3 regions of the Mesorhizobium sp. WSM3879 genome follow, and region 2 is predicted to be linked to each of the others. Evidence: riboswitches for the same ligand, from Rfam matches in the RefSeq annotation. Region 2 holds a riboswitch; each other region holds the start of a gene.
The links. Region 2 has a riboswitch for cobalamin ahead of CK218_RS25600 (CbtB domain-containing protein). Riboswitches for the same ligand answer to the same signal wherever they lie in the genome.

Region 1 (3,225 bases), on a different contig from region 2:
GCCGATGTCCTTTGCCTTGTGGGGTGGGGTGGTCGGCTTCGGCGTGGTCTCGATCGCCGTCTACTGGATCCGCGAATACATTCTCTATGTGCTCAAGGCAGGCCATATCGCCGTCATGGTCCATCTGATCGACGGGCAGGACGTTCCCGACGGCCAGGGCCAGATCGCCTATGCGCGCGAAGTGGTGACGAAGCGCTTCGCCGAGGCCAACATCCTTTTCGTCGTCGACCAGCTGGTGAAAGGCGCCATCCGCGCCATCACAGGGCTGATCGGCGGCATTGCTGCGTTCCTACCAATTCCAGGCTTGAGCGGTCTGGTGAGCTTCATCAACACCGTCATCCGCCTGTCGCTGACTTATGTCGACGAGATCATCCTCGGCTACAACATCCGCACCCATTCCAACTCGCCTTTCGAGACCGCCAGGCAAGGCGTCGTGCTCTATGCGCAGAACGGCAAGTTGATGGTCAAGAACGCCGTCTGGCTGGCGGTGATCATGTGGGGTGTTTCCTTCGTCATCTTCCTTTTGATGCTGCCGCCCGCCGCCGCGATTCTCTGGGCCATGCCGGGCCAGCTTGCCGGCTGGGCCTTCGTGTTGGCCATCGTCTTCGCCTGGGCCTTCAAGGCGGCTTTCATCGAGCCCTTCGCCGTCGCTTCGCTGATGCAGGTCTACTTCGCCACCATCGAGGGCCAGGTCCCCAATCCGGAATGGGACCGGCGCCTGGCCGAAGCCTCGTCCAAGTTCAGGGAATTGCGCGACAAGGCGCTCAGCCCCTTCGGCGGCTCGCGCTGGGATTCGCCAAGGACCGCTTGAGCAGCAGCCCCGGCCACGAAGGCCGCCTGATCACGGCTTCGCCCCTTCACGGGAACCAAGGCGAGCGATCGCCGATTTGAGCGGCGCCTCGCCGGCGCCGCAAAAGGTCTCGCTCATCACCAGCTCGGGCAGCGGCAGGCGCTTGCCCCAGCCATGCGCTTCGAGGTCGGGCCTCGGCGCGAATTCCGAGACGCGGCCGACGCAGAGATAGGCGATCGGCGTGACGTGCTCGGGGATCGACAGCAGTCGCTTCAGCGCTTCGGGCTCGATGATGCTCACCCAGCCGACCCCGACGCCTTCCGCCCGCGCCGCGAGCCAGAAATTCTGCACCGCGCAGACGGTGCTGTAGAGGTCCATCTCCGGATTGTGCCAGCGCCCGAGCGGCGAGTTCTTCGAGCGCTGGCGGTCGCAGGTGATGCACAGGTTGAGCGCGCTTTCGCAGATGCCCTCGAGCTTCAGCTTGCGGTAGAGCGCCCGCCGCTCCACCTCGATCGCCGGCAGTTCCTGTTCGCGCGCGGCCAAAAACAGGTCGCGCACCTGCCGCCGCCTTGTGGCGTCCCGGATGATGATGAAGTTCCAGGGCTGCATGTAGCCGACCGACGGCGCGTGGTGTGCCGCGGTGAGCAGCCGCGCCAAAACGCTGTCGTCGAGATCGTCGGCAAGGAAATGGCTGCGCACGTCGCGCCGGGTGAACATGGCTCGGTAGACGGCGTCGCGCGCCAATTGGTCAAAGTCATCGCCGCCGGCGGCGGCTGTTCGTGCCTGCATCGCTTGTCCCCTTGCGATAAGCAGTCCTCCGCCTGACCATGCGGATGACCATGTCTGCCGGGCCGGTCTTCTGGCTCGGGATCGACCCGCATCCGGCGCCTTCCCGTCTGGGACAGTGGCGTTTGCCGGCGCGGTCCCCCTCACAGCGTTGGGCACGCCACGGATTTCAACCGTGTTCCCGATTCTCCCGCGTTGCGGGCACCAGGCAGCGACGCGACCTTATCGCGAAGCCGAAGCCGGGCCAATGCCGCCAGCGACACGATTGGGCGCGATTTCCCCAATCATTCGGCGCTGAAACATGGCTATCCGTGCGACAGGTGCCTAGATTAGGCGCCATGACCACTCGTCTTTACACTCATCCGGTATTCCTGGAACACCTCACGCCGCCCGGCCACCCCGAGCGGCCCGACCGTTTGCGCGCCATCGAGCGCGTGCTCGACGACGAGGCTTTTTCGGCCCTCGACCGCGTCGAGGCGCCGGAAGGCGACGAGGCGACGATCCTTTACGCGCATCCGGAGGATTTCGTCGGCCGTGTCCGCGCTGCGATTCCCGAGACGGGGATCGTCTCGATCGATGCCGACACCAGCGCCAGCCCGAAAAGCTGGCAGGCGGCGGTGACGGCGATCGGCGCGGCCAACGCCGCAGTCGACGATGTGTTTGAGGGCCGTGCCGCCAATGTCTTCGTTGCCGCGCGTCCGCCCGGCCATCACGCCGAAAAAGCGACCGCGATGGGCTTTTGCCTGTTCAACACCGCGGCGATCGCCGCCCGTTATGCGCAGGAGAAGCACCAGGCCGAGCGCGTCGCCATCGTCGATTGGGATGTGCATCACGGCAACGGCACGCAGGACATTTTCTGGGACGATCCGTCGGTGCTCTATTGCTCGACCCACCAGATGCCGCTCTATCCGGGCACCGGTGCCAAGAGCGAGACCGGCGCCGGCAACATCGTCAACGCGCCGCTTGCGCCGAGCACCGGCAGCGACACGTTCCGCGACGCCTTCCTGTCGCGCGTGCTGCCGTCGATCGACGCCTTCCAGCCGGATCTGATCATCATTTCCGCCGGTTTCGATGCGCACCATCGCGATCCGCTGGCCGCGATCAACCTGACCGAGGATGATTTCGACTGGGCGACCGGCCAACTGATGGAGCGCGCCGGGCGCCACAGCGGCAACCGGCTCGTCAGCCTGCTGGAGGGCGGTTACGATCTGCAAGGACTGGCATTTTCGGTCGCCGCCCATGTCGGGCGGCTGATGAAGGGATGAATGATGGCTGATGAAGCTAACCAAGACGTCAAGGCGATGAGCTTCGAACAGGCGCTCGACGCGCTGGAGAAGATCGTCGATGATCTGGAGCGCGGCGACGTTCCGCTCGACCAGTCGATCAAGATCTACGAGCGCGGCGAGGCGCTGAAGGCTCATTGCGACCGCTTGCTCAAGGCCGCCGAGGACAAGGTCGAGAAGATCAGGCTCTCGCGCGACGGCAAGCCGGTTGGAACGGAGCCGCTCGACGCCGAGTGAGGTGTATTGATATTCAGGTGAGGCCGCCTGCAAACGCGGCTTTCTGCGGTTCCGGTGCTCACGTCCTTCAAGTACGCTCCGGTCCGGTTCTCGGAACCCAGCATTTTCGGCTCGGTCTGACCTGAATCT
Region 2 (3,225 bases):
TGGCCGACGACGAACATCGAGGGCAGCGAGGTAGCGTAGGTCTGGCCGGCGGCTCGCTCGGCCGGCGTCAGCCCGGCAAAGACCGGCCCATGGACGCGTCCGTCGCGCGACCAGGTCTCGGCGCCGGCGCGTAGGCCGCCGGAAAACTCCGGCGCATCATTATCCGCATAGCGCGCCCATTCCGGATCGTCATGCCTCGCCATCAGGCCGCGCCCATAGATCGGCACCAGCCGCGACAGGTCCTTGTGCACGCCCGGGCAATGCAGGCATTCGTTGAAGTTCTCCCAGAAGATTTTCCAGTTGCAGTTCATCACCTTGGTGAGCCGGTGCCCGGGGACGAGCGTCTCCAGCGGCCAGTTCGAAAGATCGCGGGAGGCGGAGTCGAAGGAGGCTTCCGCCGAGCCATCGGGCTCCACTGCGAGATTGATGAAGACGAAGCCGCGCCACACTGACAGCGCCACCCGGTAGAGCGGATAATTGTCCTTGTCGAAGCCTTCGGGCAGCGATTTCGATGGGACACGGACGAGATCGCCGCGCAGCGAATAGGACCAGGCGTGGTAGGGGCAGGTGAGCAGCCTTGCCTTCAGCCGCCCTTCGCTTTCCTGGCAGAGCTGCGAGCCGCGATGCCGGCAGGTGTTGTGGAAGGCGCGCAAGCTCCCGGCCTCTTCGCGCAGCACGACGACCTGCTGCGAGCCGATACGCGCGGTTCGAAAGGCAAGAGGTTCCGCGAGATCGGCTTCGCGGCAAACCATGAGCCAGCTCCGATACCAGATCGCTTCGAGATCGAGCCGGTAAGCGTCGGCTTCCCGATAGGCGCTTGCAGGCAACGTCGGCTCGAGGCTGGTGAGGCCATTGTAGCGGCTGTGTTCGCTAGGATTTGGCTGCATGAGCGGCTCCCCTTGGCTGATGACAGCCGACACCCGGGCAGGACCGTTGTCAATTGCGCGGCCATTGTCGCTTCCGGGTGCTGCCCTTAAGGTCACTTCGTAATCGCCTGCGGTTTCGCCGGCTGCCCAGGATTGCAAAGTATGCCTGCAAGAACGATGTCGCTGACCGTGGAACTGGTCGCCCGCTGTTTTCGCGCGGTCGATGACCCGGGGCCCGACCCGGATGCCGAGCATCTCGTGGACAGCGACTATGAAGCCATGCTGGATGCATTCGAGGCCGAGCTACCTGCAACCGAGCCTCTCTGGCTGTTCGGCTACGGCTCGCTGATCTGGAAACCGGAAATCGAGCATTTTGAGGAGCGCGTCGCCGTGGCTCGCGGCTGGCATCGCTCCTTCTGCATGAAGATGACGCGCTGGCGCGGCACCAAGCAAAGGCCCGGCCTGATGATGGCGCTGGATCGTGGCGGCCAATGCAAGGGCGTTGCTTTCCGCCTGAACGGTGGTGACCGCCGGCAGGCGCTGGACAGGCTTTTTCGCCGCGAGATGACGCTGAAGCCGACCAGCTACCGACCGCGCCTGCTGCAACTCGCAACCGACAAGGGGCCGTTGAGAGCGCTTGCCTTCGTCATCAATCGCAAAGGCACGACCTATGCCGGCCCACTCAACGAAGACGAGGTGGTCGAAAGGCTGGCGACCTCGTGCGGCCACTGGGGTTCAGGCGCCGACTATCTCTACAACACGGTGAAGAACCTCGAACAGCGCGGTATTCACGACCGCCATTTGTGGCGATTGCAGAAGCTCGTCGCCGAGCGGATCGCCGGATCTTAGTCCGAAACCGGTGCCGCAATCACGCTGCGGCGTGACGGAATTTGGTTTGCCGGTCGCGACGATTCTGCCTATAGTCGATGGCGTCGTCGGTTCCGTTTTTGGAGCCAAGAGGGAATGCGGTGAGGGTGGAGTCTTTGCCCTAAGCCGTGGCTGCCCCCGCAACTGTGTGCGGTAGTCCTCTCCATATACCACTGAGGTTTGTCCTCGGGAAGGTGGGGAAGGGTGCGAATCCGCGAGCCAGGAGACCTGCCGGCGACAGGAAAGTTGACTTCGATGCCCTCGGGTGGAGGGCGAAAGGACAAGACATGAATACCGCTTCCGTCTCCCTCGGCGCCTCCGTCTCCTCGCAGTCGCGCATCATGCAGCTGGCTCTCGCCGCGCTGCTCGGCATTTTCGTCGTCGGTTTCGTCGGCTTCTCGCACATCGATGCGGTCCACAACGCTGCCCACGACTATCGTCACTCGATGGCTTTTCCCTGCCACTGACGAAGGCCCGATATCATGAATCTGTTTCGCAACGTCGTGTTCGTCGCGGCGATCGCAGGGCTCGTGGCGGGCATCGCGCTTGCCTGCATGCAGGCCTATGCGACCGTGCCGCTGATCCTCAAAGCGGAAGTCTATGAAAAGGCGAGTGGCGGTCATCACCACGACCATGCCGCCAACACTGGAACTGGCACTGCCATGAGCTCGGCCGAACCGGCGGGCAATGCGATGAGCAGCGCCGCTCCTGCGTCGACGGAAGCGGCGGCTCCGACCGAGGACGAGGGCTGGGCTCCGGCCGACGGCTTCGAGCGCTTCGCCTTCAACGTTGTCGCAAACATCGTCACCGGCATCGGCTTCGCGCTGATCCTGGTCGCGGTCTCGGAATTCGCCGGTGGCATCGGCAGCTGGCGCCAGGGCGTGTTCTGGGGCCTTGCCGGCTTTGCGGTTTTCACGCTCGCGCCCGGCCTCGGCCTGCCGCCGGAACTGCCGGCCATGCCGGCGGCGGAACTTCTGCCGCGCCAGATCTGGTGGATTTCGACGGTGGCCGCAACCGCGGTCGGCCTTGGATTGATCGCCTTTCGCAAGTCGCTGCCCTTGGCAATTCTGGCGGTCGTGCTGATCGTCGCTCCGCACGTAGTCGGCGCGCCGCAGCCCGTCAGCTTCGAGACGGCGATTCCCGAGGGGCTGCACCATCAGTTCGTGGTGGCGGTGACCCTCACCGATCTGGTCTTCTGGCTGGTGCTCGGTGCGGCCGTCGGTGTGGTGCGCGGCCGCTTCACCGGTACGTCGACCAGCCTGCGCGACAGCTTTGCCTGATCGCGCGGAGGGCCATCTGACCTTCATCATCGGCGGTGCGCGCTCCGGCAAGAGCGCGCATGCCGAGTGCCTGGTGGCGGCAAGCCCGTCGCCTTGGGCCTATATCGCCACCGCGCAGGCCTATGACGAGGAGATGCGCGAGCGCATCGCGCTGCATCGCTCGCGCCGCGGCAAAGGCTGGGTCACCGTCGATGCGCCGCTCGACCTGGTCG
Region 3 (3,225 bases), on a different contig from region 2:
ACGAGTTGAACCCGCATTCATAGGCGGAAAGCTTTTCCGGATCGGGATTGCGGTAGGCAACCAGGAACGGCGCAACGATCAGCGCCAGGCCGACAACCATCGCCACTGCGATGAAGAGCACGATAGGCAGATACGAACTTAGGAGTGCGCTCATGCGGCGACTTTCCTTCGGCGGCCAGTTCACTTTGATTACAGCAACGGACTCTAAGGCGGAAGCGTGACAGTTTAACCCGCTGAACCGTTTTAGGTGGCCTATGCTGCGACGCGGCGAGGGTTAGCGCAGCGGTTTCGGCGACGCAAGTCAAACCTTGTTCAAAATCCGGCGCTGGACGCCATATCGGAAGAAACTGGTCCGATCCGCTCCTGTTTGATTTCCTTCATGTTTTACTCCACTTTTCTATCCTGACATATCTCCCGCCATTTGCCTGCTAGCATGGCCGGAATCACCGACTGGAAACCCCGGCAAAGGATCGGTAGCTGGATGAAGGAAAAGATCTCGCTCGCCGCAGCAAGGCGCATTGCGCTCGGTGCGCAGGGTTTTACCGATGCGCGGCCTGCCGGCACGCCCGATCGTCGCCATCTCGCCCGCGTGCTTTCCCGAACTGGCCTGCTGCAGATCGATTCCGTCAGCGCCGTGGTGCGCGCCCACTATATGCCGCTCTATTCGCGCCTCGGCCCCTACCCGCTTGCGCTGCTCGACAACGCGGCCGTCACCCGCAAGCGAACCGTCTTCGAATACTGGGCCCATGAGGCTTCCTTCCTGCCCGTCGAGACCTATCCGTTGATGCGCTGGCGCATGCAGCGCGCCGAGCAAGGCGAGGAAATGTATCTCGGCCTCGCCAAATGGGGCCGCGAGCGCAAGGCGATGATCGAGGAGATCTACGGCCAAGTCGCGCAACGCGGGCCGATCGCCGCCTCCGACATCGAAGGCCACAAGGGCAATGGCGGCTGGTGGGGCTGGAGCGAGGCCAAGCACGCTTTCGAATGGCTGTTCTGGGCCGGGCGCATCACCACCGCCTACCGGCGCGGATTCGAGCGCTATTACGACCTGCCCGAGCGGGTTCTGCCGCAGGCCGTGCTCGACCTGCCGGTGCCCTCGGTCGAGGACGCGCATCGCGAATTGCTGCGCATTTCCGCCCGCGCCCATGGCATCGCCACCTATGGCGATCTGCGCGACTATTTCCGCCTGGCGCCTGGCGATACGAAGGCCAGGATCGAGGAACTGGTCGAGATGGGCGAACTGCTGCCGGTGAAGGTCGAAGGCTGGGACAAGCCCGCCTATCTCCACAAGGACGCCCGCTTTCCGCGCCGGATCGAGGCCCGCGCCCTGCTCGCGCCCTTCGATCCGGTGGTATTCGAACGCACCCGGACGGAAAAACTCTTCGGCTTCCGCTACCGCATCGAGATCTACACGCCGGCCGAGAAGCGCCAGTACGGCTACTACGTGCTGCCTTTCCTGCTCGGCGACCGGATCGTTGCCCGGGTCGATCTGAGAGCTGACCGCCCGGCCGGCGTGCTGCGCGTCCATGCGGCTTTTGCCGAAGCCGGCGCTCCCGCCGAAACGGCCGCACAGCTCTTCGATGAGTTGAAACAGATGCAGGCATGGCTCGGCTTGGAAACCATCGAGGTGACGCCGGCCGGCGACCTTGGGCCGGCGTTGGCCGACATTTCGGTGTCGTAGCCGCGCGTTGACATGCCAGCACCTCTAAGCCTAAATCCGCCGCAGACGGTCTCCTCCCGGCAAGGGGAGGAGCCAAGAGGGAATGCGGTGCGGGAAAACCCAAATCCGCGGCTGTCCCCGCAACTGTGAGCGACGAGCCTCAGCCGAAAACCACTGGGATGTTCCCGGGAAGGCGGCGCAAGGCGACGACCCGCGAGCCAGGAGACCTGCCGTCTGAGACATGAGAATCCGATCGCTCGGCGGGTTTTCCGGGCAAGGAGCCTGGTTTTGGATCGCAACGTCAGTTTTCCGGCTAGTACCGCGGACATTTCGTCCGAACCCCGCGACGCGCTATCGGAAGTGACCGTCATCGTCTGCTCCTCCTGCCGCGATGAGACCGGTTCGGACGCGCATCCGCGCGCCGGCGCCCTCCTTGCCGAAGACGCGCGCCGCGCCGCGCCGGACGAGAAAATCCGCATCCGCACCGTCGAGTGTCTCGGCAATTGCAAACGCCGCCTGAGCGCGGCGCTGCTGCGCGACGGCTGCTGGAGCTATGTCTTCGGTGACCTGGAAACGACCAGCGGCGCCGACCTCGTCACCGGCGCAAAGCTCTTTGCCACCTCGACCGACGGCCTCATCCCCTGGCGAGGCCGGCCCGATTCCCTCAAGCGCGGCCTGGTTGCCCGCATCCCTCCCCTCGACCTGCTGAAGGACTGACATGACCGCATCCCTCTCCCGTGTTCCCTGCACTGTCGTCACCGGCTTTCTCGGCGCCGGCAAGACCACGCTGATCCGCAACCTGCTCGAAAACGCCAAGGGCAAGCGGCTGGCGATCATCGTTAACGAATTCGGCGATGTCGGCATCGACGGCGAGATCCTGAAAGGCTGCGGCATCGACACCTGCCCAGAGGAAAATATCGTCGAGCTCGCCAATGGCTGCATCTGCTGCACCGTCGCCGACGATTTCGTGCCGGCGCTCGACCAGATCCTGTCGCGCACGCCGAAGGTCGACCACATCCTGATCGAAACCTCCGGCCTCGCTTTGCCGAAGCCGCTCGTCCAGGCCTTCCAGTGGCCGACGGTGAAGAGCCGCGTCACGGTCGATGGCGTCATCGCCGTGGTCGACGGTCCGGCGCTGGCCGACGGCCGCGTCGCCTCCGACCTAGACGCCTTGCAGGCGCAGCGCGCCGCCGACGATTCCCTCGACCACGATGATCCGGTCGAAGAGGTGTTCGAGGACCAGATCGCCTGCGCCGACCTCATCATCCTGTCGAAGAGCGATCTGATGGACGCGGCCGGCTCGGAGCGCGCCAATGCCGTCATCGGCGAGCATGTGGCGCGCGCCGTCAAGGTCGTGCCGACCGCGCAGGGCAAGGTCGACCCCTCCGTGCTGCTCGGTCTTGGCCTCGCCGTCGAAGACGACATCGAGAACCGCAAGACCCATCACGATGACGAGCTCGACCATGAGCATGACGATTTCGACTCCTTCGTCCTCGATATCCCGTCCATCGCCAGTCCGGATGAGCTGGCAAAGCGCGTCGCTCTCGCCGCCGAGCAGGAAAACG

Region 1: linked by a shared signal. The riboswitch ahead of bluB (5,6-dimethylbenzimidazole synthase) and the one ahead of CK218_RS25600 (CbtB domain-containing protein) in region 2 are both predicted to bind cobalamin.
Region 3: linked by a shared signal. The riboswitch ahead of CK218_RS29030 (DUF1636 family protein) and the one ahead of CK218_RS25600 (CbtB domain-containing protein) in region 2 are both predicted to bind cobalamin.

The regions. Positions count from the first base shown of each region.
Region 1 is NZ_NSFZ01000002.1:427,645-430,869, forward strand. Features, by position in the region: gene CK218_RS05450 (hypothetical protein) at 1-811, shown strand, start outside; gene bluB (5,6-dimethylbenzimidazole synthase) at 842-1,579, opposite strand; cobalamin riboswitch at 1,622-1,800, opposite strand; gene CK218_RS05460 (histone deacetylase family protein) at 1,915-2,841, shown strand; gene CK218_RS05465 (exodeoxyribonuclease VII small subunit) at 2,845-3,096, shown strand.
Region 2 is NZ_NSFZ01000014.1:143,120-146,344, reverse strand. Features, by position in the region: gene CK218_RS25610 (aromatic ring-hydroxylating dioxygenase subunit alpha) at 1-887, opposite strand, end outside; gene CK218_RS25605 (gamma-glutamylcyclotransferase) at 1,029-1,715, shown strand; cobalamin riboswitch at 1,786-1,984, shown strand; gene CK218_RS25600 (CbtB domain-containing protein) at 2,021-2,200, shown strand; gene CK218_RS25595 (CbtA family protein) at 2,216-3,013, shown strand; gene cobU (bifunctional adenosylcobinamide kinase/adenosylcobinamide-phosphate guanylyltransferase) at 3,006-3,225, shown strand, end outside.
Region 3 is NZ_NSFZ01000021.1:29,950-33,174, reverse strand. Features, by position in the region: gene CK218_RS29040 (NADH-quinone oxidoreductase subunit A) at 1-154, opposite strand, end outside; gene CK218_RS29035 (winged helix-turn-helix domain-containing protein) at 482-1,681, shown strand; cobalamin riboswitch at 1,711-1,910, shown strand; gene CK218_RS29030 (DUF1636 family protein) at 1,949-2,377, shown strand; gene cobW (cobalamin biosynthesis protein CobW) at 2,379-3,225, shown strand, end outside.